DNA from 3 places in the Paenibacillus salivarius genome. Region 3 is predicted to be linked to each of the others. Evidence: predicted binding sites of a transcription regulator. Region 3 holds the regulator's gene; each other region holds the start of a gene.
What was found. The regulator LexA, encoded in region 3, represses DNA repair genes until DNA is damaged. The targets are predictions, from matches to a motif close to CGAACATATGTTCG.

Region 1: ACSFXJ_RS10310 (DNA polymerase IV) is a predicted target of LexA. The motif match lies at 3,539-3,552, and genes of this name have one in related genera.
Region 2: recA (recombinase RecA) is a predicted target of LexA. The motif match lies at 4,292-4,305, and genes of this name have one in related genera.

Annotation. Positions count from the first base shown of each region.
Region 1 is NZ_CP195592.1:2,312,083-2,318,894, reverse strand. Features, by position in the region: gene ACSFXJ_RS10320 (hypothetical protein) at 1-596, opposite strand, end outside; gene ACSFXJ_RS10315 (hypothetical protein) at 1,702-2,178, opposite strand; gene ACSFXJ_RS10310 (DNA polymerase IV) at 2,175-3,428, opposite strand; gene map (type I methionyl aminopeptidase) at 3,652-4,398, opposite strand; gene ACSFXJ_RS10300 (TetR family transcriptional regulator) at 4,429-5,178, opposite strand; gene ACSFXJ_RS10295 (stage VI sporulation protein F) at 5,338-5,625, opposite strand; gene ACSFXJ_RS10290 (endo-1,4-beta-xylanase) at 5,720-6,812, opposite strand, start outside.
Region 2 is NZ_CP195592.1:3,332,710-3,339,521, reverse strand. Features, by position in the region: gene ACSFXJ_RS15205 (YajQ family cyclic di-GMP-binding protein) at 1-235, shown strand, start outside; gene ACSFXJ_RS15200 (hypothetical protein) at 379-1,182, shown strand; gene pgsA (CDP-diacylglycerol--glycerol-3-phosphate 3-phosphatidyltransferase) at 1,179-1,766, shown strand; gene ACSFXJ_RS15190 (competence/damage-inducible protein A) at 1,803-3,068, shown strand; gene recA (recombinase RecA) at 4,396-5,457, shown strand; gene ACSFXJ_RS15180 (regulatory protein RecX) at 5,624-6,478, shown strand; gene rny (ribonuclease Y) at 6,742-6,812, shown strand, end outside.
Region 3 is NZ_CP195592.1:2,652,317-2,659,128, forward strand. Features, by position in the region: gene hflX (GTPase HflX) at 1-138, shown strand, start outside; gene ACSFXJ_RS11975 (aminotransferase class I/II-fold pyridoxal phosphate-dependent enzyme) at 165-1,418, shown strand; gene ACSFXJ_RS11980 (MerR family transcriptional regulator) at 1,491-1,901, shown strand; gene glnA (type I glutamate--ammonia ligase) at 1,919-3,247, shown strand; gene ACSFXJ_RS11990 (YjcZ family sporulation protein) at 3,370-3,459, shown strand; gene ACSFXJ_RS11995 (hypothetical protein) at 3,466-3,786, opposite strand; gene lexA (transcriptional repressor LexA) at 4,119-4,745, opposite strand; gene ACSFXJ_RS12005 (LysM peptidoglycan-binding domain-containing protein) at 5,016-5,381, shown strand; gene ACSFXJ_RS12010 (DUF896 domain-containing protein) at 5,560-5,733, shown strand; gene ACSFXJ_RS12015 (hypothetical protein) at 5,784-6,323, shown strand; gene ACSFXJ_RS12020 (HAD family hydrolase) at 6,353-6,812, shown strand, end outside.

The DNA.
Region 1 (6,812 bases), 340 kb from region 3:
ATTAAATAAGGGCCCGCGTTCGCGGTATATTTTCCTCCGGATTCGCCCGGGACCGGGTCGATTTTCAAATCGCCGTACACCGCTTTAACCGCTTTTTCAATCTCCTTGTGAAACTTCTCTTTAATGCCCGGATTGTACGCATCCTTCAGTTCGATGAGCTGCTCCTCGGGAGACCAGATCCCTTGAATGAAGTACAGAGGATCTTTTTCTTTGTCCCGGTTGTATTTTACGAGCGACTTATAAAATACCGGATTGTGCACCGTGTAAATCCGAATGACGTTCGCGCCCATCTCATCGATTTGCTTGAACCAGCGCAGATAATCGTCTTCCGTGAGCGGAAATTCTCCGGGAAAATGTCCGGGGACCGTCGCTCCGAGATTGACGCCTTTTACGAACAGTTCCTCCCATACGCCGTCGCCCTGGTACTCCATGAATTGATCGCCAGACGTTTTGAATTTGATCTCGGCGCCTTCGGAGGTCGCGAAGCTGATGTGGGACGGAGGCAGGAGCAATGTAACCACAAATATCCCGCCGGCGATCAAGGCCGCGCCGAGCCCGATCCAAATAGCCAGCTTCTTTCTCGCTAATGTCGTCATTGGTATTTAATTTTTTCACCTCGCTGTCTTTTTGTATGCAGGCGATGAACAGTACGGTCCCGCACGCACCTCCACTCCTCAAATTACTTCTATCATTAACCAAGTTAACCCATGATGTAACTAGGCTAATGGGAGTGTTTTGTTTATGGGTCCTTTCCCGGGAACCTGTCGCTTTCCTGGCACCTCTTTCCCAGAATGAGGAAATTCGCGCCTGCTTTGCAGTCTCCTCATTCCGCCTTTGAAAACGCTTTGAAAACCTGTGCATTATCATGAGGCATTTGCAAATACACGTTTCAAAGAATGCAGCACCTGTGCCTTTTCGCCCTTATTAGACGCACGAAAAATTACAAAGTTTCGTTCATTTTTTACACCCTTTTCCATAAAGGTTACAGTTTTGATACCAAAGTCATGTTACAAAATCGCATAACGGCGCGCTTTTTCGCGAATTCCGGGTTGACATCCCATGTGATAAAAAACATACCCTGGTCCCATCCTGGGCCTAATGGTTGCTTGCTTGAATTTCACGCGTTTTACGGACGGGGACCTGACGCCCGAATGGTAGACTTTTTTCCCAAGCGGATGGGGACCATCCTCCTGCACATCCTCCGGGATCCGTCCCGAATCGTTTTTTGCGCATCAAAAAAGTCCCTGCCGGGGGACTTCGCGCCGAGGAGTTGCTTCCGAAGGGCTTCATCGAGGTCGTTTCGATCCGTACATTTTCCTAACGAAACGATATGTTCTTATTCGCGGCATTATGACCCGGATAAAATTCTAACGAAACGGGGTATCGCTAAATTGTCAATTGAGGTCCATCGGGGGCGCTTTTAGGGACAATAGCGTGACTGGGTTTCGTTAGAAATTCAAAACGCCTTATTTTGCCCAAATAAGGTTGTCACGTTCGTTGCGGTCCTCAACATTAAAAAAACGCCTATCGGCGTCCTGTTAATGAATCGATATTGGCATATGGGAGTTCAAACGGCCCCAGGGCTTCTGTGCTCCCGGGGGTGGTGAGCTCCCGTTCTCTGTTCCGAGGCTGGAGGCTTGTAAGGCAAGGCATGCGCTCATCGTATCGTTTCCCGGATTCGATCGGTATGCAGTCCGTTTTTTAGGCTTTCACGTTCTCCTTCAAAAGCGCCCCCAGCTCGGACGTATAGCGGGTTAGCCGCAAGCTGATCTCCGAGCGCATGACATCGCGGGTCATGCCGAACCGCTCCTCGTACCCCCGGCAGTAATAGCGGTAATAGATGACCAGGTCCGATTGCTCCTCGCCGAGGATTTTGATATTCCGTCGCTTCAGCTCCCGCCGCAAATTGTAGGAGTCTTTTATAATCTGATTGAGAATATACTTTCCCGCCATGAGATACGAGCGTCTCAACAGATTATTGGAGTGCTCCACCTCGGAAATATTTCTCTCGACCATTTTCTCCATATGGGGCAGCAAAATGTAGTCGCGAAGCATGCCGCGCTCCTCCGACGTAATGATTTTTCGCTCGCTCCCCTGGTGCTGTTCCTCGTACTGCTCGGCGTGCTCCGTCAGCAGCATTTTCGATTTCCAGCGTTCGTTTCCGTCAAGTTTGCTCATTTGTAATGCCCTCCAATCTGTCCGGCTCTTTCCCGTGCGACGCCGGCCTCCATCAAGGAAGAAGCGTGGATGATGGCATCGCTGCCGTACCGGTCTTTAATGTGATCGACGGCCCGCTCTTTGTCATACGTACGAGACCGGTTATCAAACAAAGTGAGCTGAATTTCACGGTCCTCGGTCAGCCCGGACAAAGCTACGCTCAGATGGCTGACGGGCAGGCCACTCCAGTATTTCCGGAATAGCTTGCTTACGGCCGCCGCCACTTCATGGGTCAGGGACGTCGGTTCCGGCAGCGTCATCTGCCGGCTGAAGGAAGTGGAGCGGACGCCGTTCGTTTCCGCGGCCGAAACCGTCACGACCGAACCGAGGAGGCGGTGGCGTCTGGTGCGCCGGCATACCTCCACCACCAGCTCAAGCAGGACGATTTCGATGTCCCGAAGCCGGTGGTACAGATTCCAGCGAAGCGTCTTGCCGTGGCTGACCGATTTCAGCTGATGGCGTATGCCGGAAATGACCGGGCTCGGATCGATGCCGCGGGCGGTTTGCCAGTAGTACTCCGCCTGAATATCGCTCTGCTTGCCCATTTCCCGCCGCATGCGGCGTTTAAAATCCGCAAGTTCCAGGCGTGCGATGTCCCCGATGGTGGTTAGGCCCATCCGGGTAAAATGCCGGGTCATTGCGGAAGCCACCATAAACATTTGGTGAACGGGAAGCTGCCACAAGGTGGATTCCAGGTTTTCGAACGTGAGCTCGAATATGCCCTCCGGATTTTTTTTGGCATAGTTGTCGGTCGCCATTTTGGCCAGCACCTTGGTCGGGCCGATTCCCACCCTCGTCCAGACGCCGGTGGACAACAGGACGTGGTGTTGGATCCGCTGAGCCAATTCGTATGCGGATCCGAAAAAGGAAAGCGAACCGGTCACATCCAAAAATTGCTCGTCGATGCTGAACGGCTCCACAAGATCAGTGTAGGATTCAAAAATTTCCGTAATCAAAAGCGAGACCCCGATATACATCCTCATACGGGGCCGAATGACGACGAGCTCCGGGCATTTCGCCAGCGCTTCGCCGACCCGGGAGGCGGTCGTCACCCCGCGGGCTTTGGCGATCGGGCAAGCAGCCAGCACAATTCCGTTCATTCTGGCGGGATCGCCCACGGCCACGGGCTTGTCGCGATACTCCGGATGAGCTGCCTTCTCCACCGAAGCATAAAAAGACTGCGCATCGATCAAAAAGATCTGTTTGGACATCGATGACCCCTCCATAAAAGCTTGCGAACTCAGGCCGAACGTTCTTGTCGGTGTGCCGAAAGAATAAGCATTCACGAAACAGAACGTTTGTTCTTATTATATTCATAATACGAACAAATATTCGCTTTGGCAACAGGTTAATGCTGGAATAAGAAAAAGAACGGCAAAGGCCCTCTTTCGCCTTTGCCGTTCCCGAGCTGTTGTTCTTAAGGATTGGACCGGTTTACTGAGCCGTCAACACCAATGGACCGTCCGCGGTCAACGCAATCGTGTGTTCGAACTGGGCTGACAGCTTGCCGTCCGCCGTTCTGGCCGTCCAGCCGTCCTGGTCGATTTTGATGCGAAAGGTGCCTTGATTGATCATCGGTTCGATCGTAAACACCATTCCCTCTTTCAGCCGAATCCCTTTTCCGGGGGCACCGACATGCTCGTAGTTCGGTTCTTCATGAAGAGTTCGGCCGATGCCGTGGGCGAGCAGATCGCGGACGACGGAATATCCGTGCGACTCGGCATGGGTCTGGATCGCCGATGTAATGTCTCCGAGCCGGTTGCCGGGAATCGCTTGCCGAATGCCGAGCTCCAGGCACTCTTTCGTGACCCGCTGCAATTTTTCCGCTTCCGGAGAGGCTTTGCCGACCGCATAGCACCAGCAGGAATCGCCGAACCAGCCGTTAAGCTGAGCCACGATGTCCAGCTTGAGCAAATCCCCTTCCTGGAGCGGTTTTGAGGAAGGGAATCCGTGGGCAACCACATCGTTGACCGAAGTGCAGGTCTCGGCGGGAAATCCATTGTATCCTTTCGTAAATTGTTTACCGCCAAGCTTGATAATATGTTTGGCAACAAAGTCGTTGATTTCCAGCGTAGTAATCCCCGGCCGGATCAGTTTGGCCACCTCGCGGTGGCAATCCGCCACAATTTGGCCGGCCGCCTTCATTTCTTCAATTTCGCGGGGAGATTTCAGAATAATCATCGGGTTAACGCTCCAATCTATGGATGAAATTTAAATAAACAAAAATCGTACGATTTCGCCGGCTTCCTTACGTAAGGTTCCGCGCCGCAATGACGGCAAAGCACACCCCGTCAGCCCGGCCAGCAGCCATTCCGCCCGCCGTTCCAAAGCCTCTGGGCCGGCACGCGGGACGTCCGCCGCTTCCGATTCGCCGCCGCTTCCGCCCAGGGTTAACGATCCGGCCAGAGGGAGCAGCACCTGCTTCCGGTATGCCGATGCCAGAAGTTCCGCCTGCCCGGCGGGAAGCTGCCGGTAATGATCGGCGCCCAGGAGGCAGGCCAAATAAAAAGCACGATCCTCCGCCCAGGCTTGAAGCAGTCTGACGGCCAAGGACGCAAGGCCGTTGCCGTGGCCGTTGCCGTTCCGGTCCCGGGCCGCTCCGGACACGGGCGCGGATGGGGATGCGGATACGGTTCGAGCTTGCGCAACCGCGGTTGAAGGAACCGGGCCGAGGGATCCGCCGTTTCCTATGACCTCCCGTCGGCCCGTAACGGCGACAGGCTCCGCCAGCCAAATATCCGCGGCCCGCTCCAGCCCTTGAAGCAACAAATCATATAGCAAATCGGATTTATTGTTATAGTAATGGTACACCGTTCCATAACCCAAGCCGGCCGCGGCAGCCACATCGCGAATTTCCATCAGCATGTTTTTGTCGAGGTACACATCGGCGGCAGCCTTCAAAATCTGCTTCATCCGCCGGAGTCGAATTTGTTCGTTTTGCTCTTTCGTCCGTGGAGTCATGGTTTCCTCCCTTTATATTTTGACCTACTGTCATGTCAATTTAAAAATACAATATATTCCCGCCAAAATCAAACGGCAAAGCAAAATGTCAGCCGGTTCATCCCGGCTGACCGATTGGGCCGGTTCGGACCGGCTCATATTTAGCTTGACAATACCGATTTAACGAAACATTCCCCACAGCTTTAATAGATGAAGCTTGTTCTTCGGATCGATCTTTTGCGCGAGGACAAACTGCACGATTTGCTCTTCCTGCGCTCCCGTCAAGCGTTCGTTCAGAAGGGACGAGGCCGCTCTCACGAGCCTGCGTACCTTCGCTCGATCCTGCAGGTCGATCTTCGTCAAACCCTCCACTAGACTTTTAACCCGATCCTTCACGGTCGGATTTTTCATTTTGAACTTAATGCGTTCCACCAGCTGCGGGCTGATTCCAAACTGATAGTAGTTCACCAAAGGCAATTTACACCTCCCCGTTCATAGGCCTTCTCTCTAGCATATGACGGGGAGGCTGTACATAGTGCAGGTTAACCTTAAATCCCGCGAATTATTGCGGCTCCGTTCCCCAAACGAGCTGGCCGTTTCTGTAAAGAGTCACTTTGTCCCATGCGGAGTAGGAAGTATGTGCCGCGTTGAACGAATAATCGTTCGCCTCATTAAAGTTGGACCAATTGCTCTTGTGGTTGCGCGTTTGGATTTCGCCCGAGTTACCGCCGGCAGCGATGCTTCCTGCCGAAGCGCCGAAGCTGACTTCCAGATAGGAATCGGCTCCCGATTTTCCTTCGCTCATTTTTACGTGTTTGCCGATCACGTTGGAGGAGCCGATTTGGGCATAGTCGCAAAAGAACGTGGCGGAGATGTCCGAGTCTGCGGTATACCAGTAGCGAATCGTCAGCTCGTTCAGATTGACGGCGGCCGTTCCCTTATTTTTTATGATAAAAAAGGGCTTGATCTGATTATCCGTAGCATTCGTATCCGCCGCCTTATATTGCAGCTCCAAATCGCCGGGAGGCGGAGTCGTGCCTTGCTTCGGCGTGGCGCTGGCCTGGACCGAATTCGCGCTCTCGCCGGACGAGTTGACCGCGCTGACGACATAATAATACGTCATATCGTTCGTCACGGCCGTATCCGAATAGTTTGTTCCCGTCACGCTCGCGATCGTTTCGTAAGGCCCGCCGCTCGTTAAAGAACGTTTAACCGCATAGGAGGTTGCGGCGGCGGAGGCGTTCCAATTCAGCGAGACCACGCCGTCCCCCGCGCCGGCGCTCAATCCGGACGGCGGAGAAGGAACGGCCGGAAGGTTCACGATGGCCCAGTAAGCCGGTTTGGACTGCAAATATTCGTCGAATAAAAGCGGCCAATTGTTGCGGGCAACCGGGAAGGTGCGAAGCCAGGTGTTACCGTCGTCTTTTCCCCACAGCGTAACATTGGTCACGGTGTCCTTATGCTTTTTGAAAATATCGAACAACTGCTTGTACAACGTGGCTTGTCTTTGCTTCAAATCTTCCGGGAACGTATCGTATCTCTGCGAGTCGCTGTGATAAACGCTGACATCAAGCTCGGTAATGTGGGTTTCCAGGCCAAGGCTCTTAAATTTGACGATGGAATTTTCGATCTCCGTCAACGTCGGATAATAAAGG
Region 2 (6,812 bases), 680 kb from region 3:
GCCGGCTTCCTTGGGAACGGTTCGGCAAAGAATCAATTTGAAGCAGGGAATCGATCAGGAAAACGCGAAAAAAATCAATGTGTTGATCCGCGATTCGAAGCTGAAAGTGAAGAGCCAAATTCAGGGCGATCAAATTCGAGTTACCGGCAAGAGCAGGGATGATCTGCAGCAGATCATTCAAATGCTGCGCAAAGCAGACCTGACTGTCGATTTGCAATTCACGAACTTAAAATAGCTGCAGCACTATATTCCCTCGCGCCTCCAGGCTGCGGGGGTTTTATTCATGCACGCGGCCCGATGATTTTGACAGTGCGGCAAAGGAAATATTATACTTGGATGTATGGCTTTACGGCTTTATAGCAATGGGGGATCGAACTCATGACGGAAAAAGTAAAAATCGTGACGCTCGGTTACGAAAAGAATTTGGTTGATTCCGAGATTATGTCCGGATTCATGGATGCGAGCGGCAAATTGAAGGCGCTGATCGTATCCGGCTGTCATACGCAGCGATACAACCAAGCGTTGATGGAGGAAATGCCGGAGATTGACGGAATTGTCGGAACGGGAGATTTTTATAATATTACACAAATCGTCGACGAGGCGTTGAAAGGGAAAAAACCGATTCAAGTCGGAAACCCGGTGTTTAATTATGAAGAGAACTTGCCGCGCAAGACGAATTATGGGACGGACCTGTACGAGCGGATGCGCCGGCCTGAACAAAACCGGGACAGAATACCCGGAGTGTCGCTAAGCACTTCCCTGATTGTGGGATCACCAGGGGAGACGGAGGAAGACTTCCAGCACCTGTGCGACTTTGTGCGAGAGGTCAAGTTCGACCGGTCGGGTGTTTTTACATATTCCAAGGAAGAAGATACACCGGCATCGCTTCTGCCGGACCGGATCGACGAAGAAACCAAGGCGCGGCGTGCCAATGCGTTGATGGAGATCCAACGGTCCGCAGCTAACGACAAAAGCGGCAAGTACCTCGGCCAAGAACTGGATATATTGCCAGGGCGTTATGACGGGCGAAGCGACGTGCCCATCGGATGTTCACAACTCGATGCCCCGGAAATTGACGGTGATGTATACGTGACCAACTACTCTGCCGATATCGGGAAAATGATCAAAGTTTGTATTACGCCTGCGTATGAATACGATCTGTCCGGGGAGGCGATCCTATGAATCTTCCTAACCGCATAACGCTGGCCCGTATCTTTATGATTCCGCTGATGCTCGTATTTTTGCTGCTCGACTTGGAATGGTGGTCCAAAGAGTTGATCATAGGGGATTATTCCCTGCCGATCAATCAATTGATCGGGGCGCTATTGTTTATCATAGCGGCAAGCACGGACGGGATCGACGGATATATCGCCCGCAAGCATAATCTGGTCACGAATTTAGGCAAGCTGCTTGATCCGCTAGCCGACAAATTGCTCGTCGCCGCCGTACTGATCGCGCTTGTCGCGATGGGCAAATGCGAGACTTGGATTGCCGTAGTCATCATTAGCCGTGAGTTTGCCGTTACCGGGCTCCGGGAAGTCGCTTTGCTCGAAGGCTCCGTCATTGCCGCCAGCAAATGGGGGAAGGCGAAAACGATCACCCAGATCGTGGCGATATCGGCTTTGCTGCTTAACAATTTTCCGTTCGAGTGGATTCATTTTCCATTCGATCAGGTCGCAATGTGGGCCGCTGCCCTCATTACGATTTACTCAGGGATCGATTATTTCGTAAAAAACAAGAGTGTGCTTAATTTTTCGAAAATGTAAGCCAGCCTGTTGATCCTCCGAAAAGGAGACATGATGATGAAAGCTGAAATTATTGCGGTAGGTACCGAGATTTTGCTCGGTCAAATCGTGAACTCTAATGCGCAGTACCTGTCCCAGGAGCTTGCGGCCCTTGGGATCGACGTTTACTTTCAAACCGTGGCCGGAGATAATTTGGAACGGCTGTCCCAGGCGATTCGGATTGCCTCGGGGCGTGCGGATTTGCTACTGTTTACCGGCGGACTCGGCCCTACACAGGATGACTTGACGAAGGACGCCGTCGCGGCTGTCCTGGGAAGATCGCTTCATATCGACCGGATGGCCATGGATAATATCGACCGTTTTTTTGAGGGCCGCGGCGTGCCGATGACGGAAAACAACCGCCGGCAGGCTCTGTCCATTGACGGGGGAACGCCGTTGCCGAACGATACCGGCCTAGCCGTCGGCGATGCGATCGAGGATAACGGCAAGTTTTATATTTTGCTTCCGGGTCCTCCTTCCGAAATGAAGCCGATGTTTGAAAAGCAGGCCAAACCTTGGATTATGCAGCATGTGTTGACCCGGGAAGAAGCGTTGTACTCGAAAATGCTGAAGTTTGCCGGAATCGGTGAATCCGGGTTAGAGACCCGTCTGCTGGATCTGATTGAGAATCAAACCGATCCAACCATCGCTCCTTACGCAAAGGAAAGCGAAGTTACGATTCGGATCTCGACCAAAGCCAAAACCGAAAGCGAGGCTATGGCCAAGCTGGATAAGCTGGAGGCCGAAATCGCTTCGCGGTTTCCGAATCATATGTACGCGAGCGAAGATGTCCCGATCGAAAAAACGATTATCGATATGATGACGGATTTGGGGCTTACCGTCAGCGCGGCGGAGAGCTGCACCGGCGGGCTTTTGATGCAGTCGATTACGAGCATCCCGGGGAGCGCGACCGTGTTTCTCGGCGGCATCGTCTGCTACTCCAACGCGATGAAAGAAAAGCTGCTGAACGTGCCTCACGACCTGCTGGAGGGCGAGAACGCCCCGGGCGCCGTCAGCGCGGAAACGGCCAAGGTACTGGCCGAACAGGTGCGGATGATCGTCGATACCGACTTCGGATTGTCGATCACCGGCGTGGCCGGGCCGGGTTACTCCGAGCGCAAGCCCGTCGGCCTTGTCTATGTCGCCATCTCGCGCCGCGGCGGCGATACCGAAGTTTTCGAGCTTAACCTGAAAGGCAACCGGGAGACGATCCGCATACGGTCGGCAAAAACGGTGCTGTACCATCTCTGGAAGCGTCTAAAGGCGGAACAAGCAGCCGAGTAGATGCAAGGGTAGGGGAGCATGCTTGCGATTTTCCACCTGCCGGCTTATAATGACTGTAACGGAAGAACCGTAGCAAATGCTTGATTTGCTGCGGTTCTTTTTTGTCGTTATTTTAAGGGATGGGGGGATGTTCTTAGGGATTATGGTGCCATTTTAGGGGCGAGTATAATTTGAATGGCGGACCCGGCCAGCCAAAGCTCGTTAACGGAAGTGAGCGCCGTTATTTCGATGAAAATGGTGGCTTCTCAAGAACTAACGGAACTGAAAGCCGTTATTTGCGTTCAAACACTTATATTTCCATTGAAACTCACCTAATAAAGGCGCTAGGTTCCGTTAGAGTTGAAAAGTAACCCGAAAAGAGCGAATAAGGGCCGTACGTTCCGTTAGCTATCTGTTCGGGGGAGAAATCTCGTAGGGTCTTCCAAAATGTCAGCTTATTGGACAGGCTTTCATCAGGTCTGCGCTGGAGTAAGCGATTCCTCGGAGGGGAGAGCGCCTTGCAGCACTATGGTCGCAGTCAACCCGCACAAAGTATCTCCTTAACCCCACTAACAGGCGCTCTGAAGTAAAGCGTACGCCGAAGGGGCGACAAGCTCTATATTGGGCAAAGTCATCCCGGGTGCGCAGAAAGCAGTAGTGCCAGCAAACCCTCCAGGCGGCACGGGTGCTCCTAAAGTGAAGCGGCCCCGAAGGGGGATAAGCGTGCGAAGATCCACAGTAAGGCGCATCCCCGAAGGGGACAGCCGTGCAGGGGCGCCTTTTTCCCTCCCGTGTTCTCCCGTTCCGTGTCCCTTAAGGTAAGGAAGGGTTTGGGAAGAGTTTGCGCAGGAGTAAGCGATTCCCCGTAGGGGAGAGCGCCTTGTCGCACTATTTTTCGCAGTCAACCCGCACGAAGTATCTCTATAGCCCCACTAGCAGGCGCTCTGAAGTAAAGCGTGCCCCGAAGGGGCGACAAGCGGCTTACCAAACTAAGTCGTCCCGGGTGCGCAGAAAGCAGCAGTGCCTGCAACCCTCCAGGCGGCACGGGTGCTCCTAAAGTGAAGCGGCCCCGAAGGGGGATAAGCGTGCGATGATCCACAGTAAGGCGCATCCCCGAAGGGGAAAGCCGTGCAGGAGGGCCTCATTCCCTCTCACGTTTTCCAGTTCCGGGTATCCCCTAGGGCGGAGCCCTGGGGGGCCCTCCCTTACGGTAAGGGAGGGTTTGGGAGGGTTGAGAAAAATTACGAATGTATGTTCGAAAAAATGCTTGGCAAACGTTCCAAAACAAGGTACAATTATAACTGTAAGAAATCCTGTATCCAATTTATATTTTAAGGATGTGAGCTGATTGTCAGATCGGAAAGCTGCGCTGGAAATGGCGCTTCGTCAAATAGAAAAACAATTCGGTAAAGGTTCGATCATGAAGCTGGGAGAATCCACGCATATGCAGGTGGAAATCGTACCTAGCGGATCGTTAGCACTTGATATTGCACTCGGCACGGGGGGACTTCCTCGCGGCCGGATCATTGAAGTATACGGGCCGGAATCTTCCGGTAAAACAACCGTGGCGCTGCACGCCATCGCCGAAGTACAGAAGATTGGCGGACAAGCTGCATTTATTGATGCCGAGCATGCGCTCGACCCTTCTTACGCCAACAAACTGGGCGTAAATATCGATGAGCTGTTGCTTTCCCAGCCGGACACCGGCGAGCAAGCGCTCGAAATCGCCGAAGCTCTCGTACGGAGTGGCGCGGTGGATATCATCGTCATCGACTCCGTTGCCGCCTTGGTTCCGAAAGCGGAAATCGAAGGCGAGATGGGCGACTCCCACGTCGGTCTTCAAGCCCGTCTGATGTCTCAAGCGCTCCGGAAATTGTCGGGTGCGATCAGTAAATCCAAGACAATTGCGATTTTCATTAACCAGTTGCGCGAGAAAGTTGGAGTTATGTTCGGAAATCCCGAAACTACGCCGGGCGGCCGTGCTTTGAAGTTCTACTCGACGGTTCGTCTTGACGTTCGCCGTGTGGAAACGATCAAAATGGGCAACGATATGGTTGGTAACCGGACGCGGATTAAGGTTGTCAAGAATAAAGTAGCTCCTCCATTCAAACAGGCGGAGATCGATATTATGTACGGTGAAGGTATCTCCAAAGAAGGAAGCATTATCGATATCGGCGCAGAGCTGGATATCGTGGATAAGAGCGGGGCCTGGTATTCTTTTGCCGGAGAACGATTGGGTCAGGGACGCGAAAATGCGAAGCAATACCTGAAAGAACATCAGGAAATTTGTAATACGATCGAGCAAAAGATCCGGGAAGCCAGCAATCTGACGACTTCGGTAGCCTCCCCGAGCTCCAGCGAACTTGAAGCTGAAGCCAAGGAAGAGCAGGCGCTTTTCGAGGTAGAATAATAATGCTAATTGGCGCTCTGTGGCCGGGATTACCCGGAGCAGGGCGCTTTTGCTTTATGGTCCAATAACCATAAACGGGATAAATTTAATCCGGGAACACAGAGAGCGGATTAAGCCAATGGTAACACGAAAAAATATTACATTTTCAAGGTAAAGGGGCATACCGATGGTCGACCGTAAATTTCAGAAACGCTGGGGCGAGGCGCCACGGGCCGGCGGAAAACATAAGGAACCGGAAGGAATTATGGATATCTCGGAAGAAGGGGACTGGGAAGCGGTTCGTAGAGCGGTTACCCGGGATGAAAGTCCGGCAGGAAACGAGAAGTCCGATTCCGTCGGTCTGGATCAATTTCCCGAGGACGCGGAATTGACGATTACTTCCGTACAGATGATGAAGCGGCCGAAGTACAGGTACCGGATCATTTTTGGGACTCTTTCGCTCGAGGTTCATGAAGATGTCATGATCAAATACCGGATGATCAAAGGTGCCGTCTTTACGAGAATTGAATTGGAAGAGGTTGTTCTTGCGGATGAGCGCCAAAGATGTTATGCGGACGCTCTTCAATATTTGAGCAGGAAGCCGAGGACGGCCTATGAAATGACGATGCGGCTCGGCGAGAAGGGGTGGAGCGAAGAACATGCGGCGGAGGCCATCCGGCGGCTCACCGATGAAGGACTTCTCAATGATGCGGCATACGCCCAGGAATGGGCCTCACAGCGCGTTCGCGGCCGGGGGAAGGGGAAGCTCTGGGTTCGACAGGAATTGCGCCAGAAGGGCGTCTCCAAGCCGTTGATCGAGGAGGCTTTGGATACGGTCAGCGAGGATGAAGAGTATGAGAGCGCGAAAGAGCTCGCCGCCAAAAAATGGCGGACCACGACTGGGGAGATCGCGGACCGTAAACGTAAAACGGGAGCCTTTTTGCTTCGCCGCGGTTATCAAGGGTCTCTTGTTTCGAAGGTGATTCGGGAATTGGTCCAGCAAGATGGCATGCGCGATGAAGATGACTGGGAAGACCAGTAGTTTCCCGGAAGCTGCAACCCGTGACAGTAGCTTGACAATTCTTTTCGTCAAATACTAAAATGAATATGAATCTTTTTTTATGGAACCCTATTTTCCTTCCAAAATAACGGGATCCCGCCAAGATTCATCTGCCAATGATGAAGGCCTGGAGGCCTTGCCTGAACCGGCCTGTAATGAATTCTTTGTATGATGATGAATTGAGAAAATTACAACTGCAAACATCCCAAGGAATGCCTTGGAGGAAACAACGGGGAGGTGAACAGATGCACACAGGAATCTGGATCGTTCTCGTTGCAGCCGCTTTATTCTTTGGGTTCGGGATCGGATATTTTAT
Region 3 (6,812 bases):
AAACGCTCCGATGAAGAAGACATGATTTATTCGGTCGACGTAAACCAGGGGGATTTCGATAAGTACGGCTATTTGCTGGCGCCTTTCACGATTCAAGAAAAAGAAAATCCGATGGATCGCGAGCATTTTGAACATTAACGAAGTATAGGGAGAGGAACGTCATCATGGCTGTTTTTTCAGATGAAATAGTGCAATGGGTAGAGGGAGCCGAACGGCAGGCGGAAGAGAAATTCCGCGAGATCGATCGTTTGGTCGACAGAAATCAATGGAAAGTGATCGAAGCGTTTCAAAAATACCAAGTAAGCGATTATCATTTCGCAGGCTCAACCGGATATGCGTATAATGATCGCGGACGCGAGGTGCTCGACCTTGTTTACGCCGATGTATTCGGTGCGGAGGGGGCGCTGGTGCGTCCGCATTTTGCGTCGGGTACGCATACGATCGCGACGGCGCTGTTCGGCGTGCTGCGGCCGGGAGACGGTCTGCTCTACATTACGGGCACGCCTTACGACACCTTGCATAAAGTGATCGGTAAACCGGGGGATGGAACCGGGTCCTTGCAGGATTTCGGCATTCACTATGATGAAGCTCCGCTCCGCGAAGACGGTTCGGTGGATTGGGATACGGTTTCCATGAAAATGAACGACAAGACCAAGGTCATAGGCATCCAGCGTTCAAGAGGATACGATTGGAGGGACTCTTTTACCGTAGAGCAGATCGGTGAGATGGTAGCCAGAGTGAAGGCGATGAAACCGGACTGCATCGTATTTGTGGACAACTGCTACGGCGAGTTTACCGAGGATCGGGAACCGACGCAGGTTGGGATCGATCTGATGGCAGGCTCTCTGATTAAAAATCCGGGGGGAGGCCTGGCGGAAACCGGCGGGTATATATGCGGCCGAGCGAAATTGGTGGAGCTTGCGTCCTATCGCTTGACAGCTCCCGGGATCGGTGGCGAGGTAGGCGCGATGCTGGGGACGACCCGGGGAATATATCAGGGATTATTTCTGGCACCGACGGCCGTAGGACAAGCCGTTAAGGGAAGCGTTCTGGCCGCCGCCGTTTTTGAACGGGCCGGGTTTGAAAGCCGCCCCCGCTGGGATGCGAAACGCACGGACTTGATTCAGGCGATTTCCTTTGCCGATCCGGAACAGCTGATCGCTTTCGTGCAGGGCATTCAACGCGCCGCAGCGGTTGACGGCCATGTCGTCCCTGAACCATGGGATATGCCTGGTTATGAACATCCCGTCATTATGGCGGCAGGTACGTTTATTCAAGGGGGGAGCCTGGAGCTCTCCGCGGATGCCCCGATCCGGGAGCCTTACATCGCCTATATGCAGGGCGGATTAACGTATTCCCACGTCAAATTCGGACTCTTGACGGCACTGCAAACGATGCGCGATCGAAAACTTTTATAACATGGATATTGACATGTTAGGATAGTTGACATAGAATTGGTTCATGATGAAAGTACCGGGAGGTTGCGAGCGATGAATGATGAAATTCGGAGAAATATGGCTTTGTTTTCGATAGGAACCGTCATGAAGCTTACGGATCTTACGGCAAGGCAAATCCGTTATTATGAACAGCATCAATTGATCGTTCCTGCCCGAACTACCGGGAACCAAAGATTGTTTTCCTTTAATGATGTCGAACGTTTGCTTGAGATCAAAAACCTGATCGACAAGGGCGTCAATATCGCCGGAATCAAGCAAGTGATGAACCCGCTGAACAAAGATTCGGAGTCGGCTACGGTCATCGGTGACTCTCAAAAGACGCACAAAGCGATTACGGATTCCGAACTTCTCAAGAAACTGAAGCAAGAACTTGTCCAAAACGCGGGTAAGCCGGGACAGGTATCTTTGATCCAAGGAGAGCTGTCCCGTTATTTTAAATTATAAAGTGGGGAGAGATTAGTTTGGGTTACTCAAAGGAAGACATTCTGCGCATTGCGAAGGAAGAAAATGTTCGCTTTATCCGCTTGCAATTTACCGACCTTCTCGGAACGATTAAAAATGTTGAAATTCCTGTAAGCCAATTGGAAAAAGCGCTTGATAACAAAATGATGTTCGACGGTTCTTCCATCGAAGGATATGTGCGGATCGAAGAATCGGATATGTATCTTTTCCCTGATCTTGATACATGGGTGATTTTCCCTTGGGTAACGGAAGACCGCGTCGCCCGCCTGATCTGCGATGTTTATATGCCGGACGGCACGCCGTTCGAAGGGGATCCTCGGTATATTCTGAAACGTGCTTTGAAAGAAGCCCAAGATATGGGATACACGGCCATGAATGTCGGACCGGAGCCGGAGTTCTTCCTGTTCAAAACCGACGAAAAGGGAAATCCGACGATGGAATTGAACGACCATGGCGGTTATTTCGACCTTGCGCCTACCGATCTTGGCGAGAACTGCCGTCGCGAAATCGTGTTGACGCTGGAAGAGATGGGATTTGCCATTGAAGCCTCTCACCATGAAGTTGCGCCAGGACAGCATGAAATCGACTTTAAATATGCGGATGCGGTCAAAGCAGCCGACCAAATCCAAACGTTTAAACTTGTCGTAAAAACGATTGCCCGTCAACACGGTTTGCATGCGACATTCATGCCTAAACCTTTATATGGCGTGAGTGGATCGGGAATGCACTGCAACCAATCGTTGTTCAAAGGCAAGGAGAACGCCTTCCTCGATGAGAGCGATCCGCTTGGCTTGAGCAAAGAAGCCCGCCATTACATGGCCGGGATTTTGAAGCACGCCAGAGCTTTCACCGCGGTAACGAACCCTACCGTGAATTCCTACAAACGTCTAGTACCCGGTTACGAAGCGCCTTGCTACGTTGCCTGGTCTTCGAGTAACCGTAGCCCGATGATTCGTATTCCAGCGTCCCGCGGATTGAGCACGCGTATCGAAGCGCGGAACCCGGACCCTGCGGCCAACCCTTACCTTGCCCTGGCGGTTATGCTTAAAGCAGGCCTCGACGGCATTAAGAACGAATTGCCGCTGACAAATCCGGTTGACCGTAACATCTACGTGATGTCCGAAGAAGAACGAGTGGAAGAAGGAATTCCAAGCTTGCCTTCCAACCTGAAGGAAGCGCTCGACGAACTGATTCGCAACGAAGTCATTTGCGAAGCGCTCGGCGATCACGCGCTGACTCATTTCTATGAACTTAAAGAGATCGAATGGGACATGTTTAGAACACAAGTCCATCAATGGGAAAGAGATCAGTATATGACGCTGTATTAATGGACAAAAACCCTTGCATCGAAGGTGCAAGGGTTTTTTTGTTATTTGGGGATGAGTCCAGACATTTAATGAATTAAATACATATGATTGAGTGAAGTCAAGATAATTGAGGAGGGGTTAATGTGGGTTACGACGGAAAAGCATTGTTTACTTCCACGGCAACGATTCTGGTACTCTACATTTTGCTCGTTATTGTTTTGAGAACATTCTAATTATGATTACGTGGACAACAAAGTGATGACCAGCAGTTCATAAAGCACCAGCGTTAAAATCGTTTCGTCATAGCCTACAGACGGGCTTCCGAAAAAAGCCCGATGGCCATGATGATGCGGGACGGCCAAGTGCATTAAGCCCCTGTCGCAGCTGACAAGTCTGCCTGTGACGACTTGGCCGTCCATTGTTTCGACTCGTACGATCCGATTTGTATACTGCCCGCAAACTTGGTGTAAATGAAATCTCATGGATGATAAGTGATGAACCATGTTCCGATCCGCCTGATAAATCACTCTATGCTGATAACCATCCTGTTGAATGCTCATGGAAATGGGATTCCTCCTTTGAAATAGGCAAAAATATAATTTATAGTATGTTTTTCTGTTCTCATACGTTCATCGCTTCAGTCTCCTTTGGCCACAACATCAAAATAACTTTTGGATTTATGGGGATGCTATGTGCAAGGAGTGATCGGCATCATGGTGCTTGCCCTGAAAAAATATCACAGACGCAGGTTATGGTTAAGAAAGCTGTGGCAAGGAGAAAGAAGCGGAATGAACCGCAAGTGGATCAATGATGATATTCGGCCCGTGTAACATGAAAACAAAAAAAGGCTGCCATCTATAATGGTAGCCTCTTTGCGTTGCGGACGTATAAATTAGTGCAAATCCCGGAACAAACCAACGACTTTGCCGAGAATAGTGACATGTTTGAGCCGGATCGGCTCCATGGTCGGATTTTCGGGTTGCAGACGGATGTGGTCTTTCTCTTTGTAAAAAGTTTTCACGGTAGCTTCGTCGTCTTCCGTCATGGCAACGACGATGTCGCCGTTGTTGGCGGTTTGCTGCTGCCGTACGATCACATAGTCCCCGTCATGTATACCCGCTTCGATCATGCTGTTCCCCATAACGGAAAGCATAAATATTTCGCCTTCAGCGGCATAATGCTGCGGAAGCGGAAAATAGTCCTCTATATTCTCGGTAGCCGTGATCGGTACGCCTGCGGTAACCTTGCCGACGACCGGCACCCGGGCGACGCTGTGTGCGAACATGCCGAGCGTATCGGAATCTTCCTGGCCAAGCAATTCGATTGCCCGCGGCTTGGTCGGATCCCGGCGGATAAACCCTTTCTTCTCCAAACGGTCAAGATGGCCGTGTACGGTTGAACTGGAAGCCAGTCCGACCGCTTCTCCGATTTCTCGAACGGAAGGAGGATAGCCCTTCATCCGGACCTCGTTGCGTATAAATTCCAATATTGCCTGTTGACGGCTGGACACCTTGGACATTTCGATAATCAACCCCATTAGTAACGTTTGGAAAAATTATAACATAGAACTGAAGTTCGTACAAACATAAGTTCTAAAAAGCACTTTTCAAAAAAAGCCAGGTCGCTCAGGGAGTTTATTCCCGATCAAAGGATGTTAAGGTAGAAGGTTTTAACATTCTGAACCCCAAAAAAGAAAAAGGGAACAATTGTTCGAAAAAATACTTGAATCAAACAAGTGTTCGTGTTATATTATTAACGAAATAAGAACACTTGTTTGGAGTGATGGGATATGTTGAAATACAGTACATACCAAAGCATTTACGATAAGCCTGCGCCTCGTACGCGTGCTTCTTTGACAGATAAGTTCGGCTTTTTGGGTTTGGGCAAAGGTTTGTTGAAGGTCTCCCTTTTGCTAATGCTGCTTATGTTGACGGGAACAGGGGTGGTTACGGCATTTGCCGCCGCCTCGGATGACCATGTTCAGAAGGAACAGACCATCGTTGTTGTGAAGTCGGGCGATACGCTTTGGGAAATCGCTGCCTCTCATAAACCGAAGGGACAAGATACCAGGATCTATATCGCTGCGATCAAACGCTTGAACGGCTTGTCGTCGGGCAGCATTCAAGCTGGAGATACGCTAGTGCTGCCGAATTAATTTATATCGATATATGACGAAATAAAGATTCAATAGATGTCTTTTTAAACTACCTCTTTATATGAAGGAATTTACAGAGCTTGATCAAGAGCCCCTCGCCTTGACAAGCTCTTTTTCACATGTCAAAGTAGGATTGTTGCACCTTATTTCATTAATAAATAGAAACAGGAGGGGAACCATGGACATAGATGCTTTGGTGAATCGAATTAATGAACTGGCCCGCAAAGACAAAACCGTCGGATTGACGGAGGAGGAAGTTTTGGAAAGATCCAAGCTGCGGGAAACCTATTTGCAGAATTTCAGAAAAAATCTCCGCCAGCAACTGGACCGAATTGAAATTGTGGATGAGTAAACCCGGCCTTCGGGCCGGATACATAACCATATGACTTAGGAGGAGAAGGAATGGGCTCGTTTGACAGAAAAGTGGAACGCAATCAGATGAAACTGAACAAAAAAGGAAAGGGCCCGCAAGTGAGGGGCGGCCGCAGCCAGGATCCCCGTAGCTCGCTAGGGTCGAAAGGCGAAGGAGAGGTATTTCGCGGACGGAACATCATCCTGCCACTATTACTCGTACTGCTGGCATTGCTCTACGCCGTAGTCGGGTTGATCGGCAGCGCAGCCGAAGCTAGCTCAGGCATCTTTTGGCTAACGATCGTATTATATGTGATTTTGGCTTTGGCGATCTTCTTGAGAAAACCCTACCTACGGATTAACAAAGGCTATCTGTATACGTCCAAATATAATCGCGACCGGCTTCTCGAAGCGGGGAATATAAGCAAGATCAAGGTCGAAAGCGACAAAATTACGATTGTGCCGAAAGGGAAAGATCAAAACTGGGTATTTTACCGGGTTCGTAACCGGTTCGACACCAACGCGATGGCTGAGCGCCTGCAACAGTATGCTAAAGTGCATAACGTCACTTTTGAAGAACATTCGAAGTAAAAATCATGTATGGGAGCGTGTGGAGAGGGATGGCGATTTCTGCGGTATGTTTTGATTTGGATGACACTCTGCTTTGGGACGAAAGGAGTGTAAGGGAAGCATTTGAGGCAACCTGCGAGGCGGCGCAAAAAGCGGTTGGAACCGATCCGACCGAGCTGGAGGAAGCGGTTCGGAAGGAAGCCAGAGAGCTTTACGAGTCCTATGAAACCTTCCCTTTCACCAAACTGATCGGCATCAATCCTTTCGAAGGGCTATGGGCGAATTTCTCGGCTGGAGAGCAACCGGAATTCCGAAAATTGGAGCAGCTTGCTCCGGTATACCGGAAAGAATCGTGGCGGCGCGGGTTATTGGCTCTCGGCGTGGATAACGAAGAGCTTGCTGGCGAGTTGGCTGAACTATTCGGGAAGGAACGGCGCTCCCGGCCTCACATCTACGAAGAAACGTTCCAAATTCTGGATGAGTTGAAAGGGAAAGTGAAGCTGCTGCTTC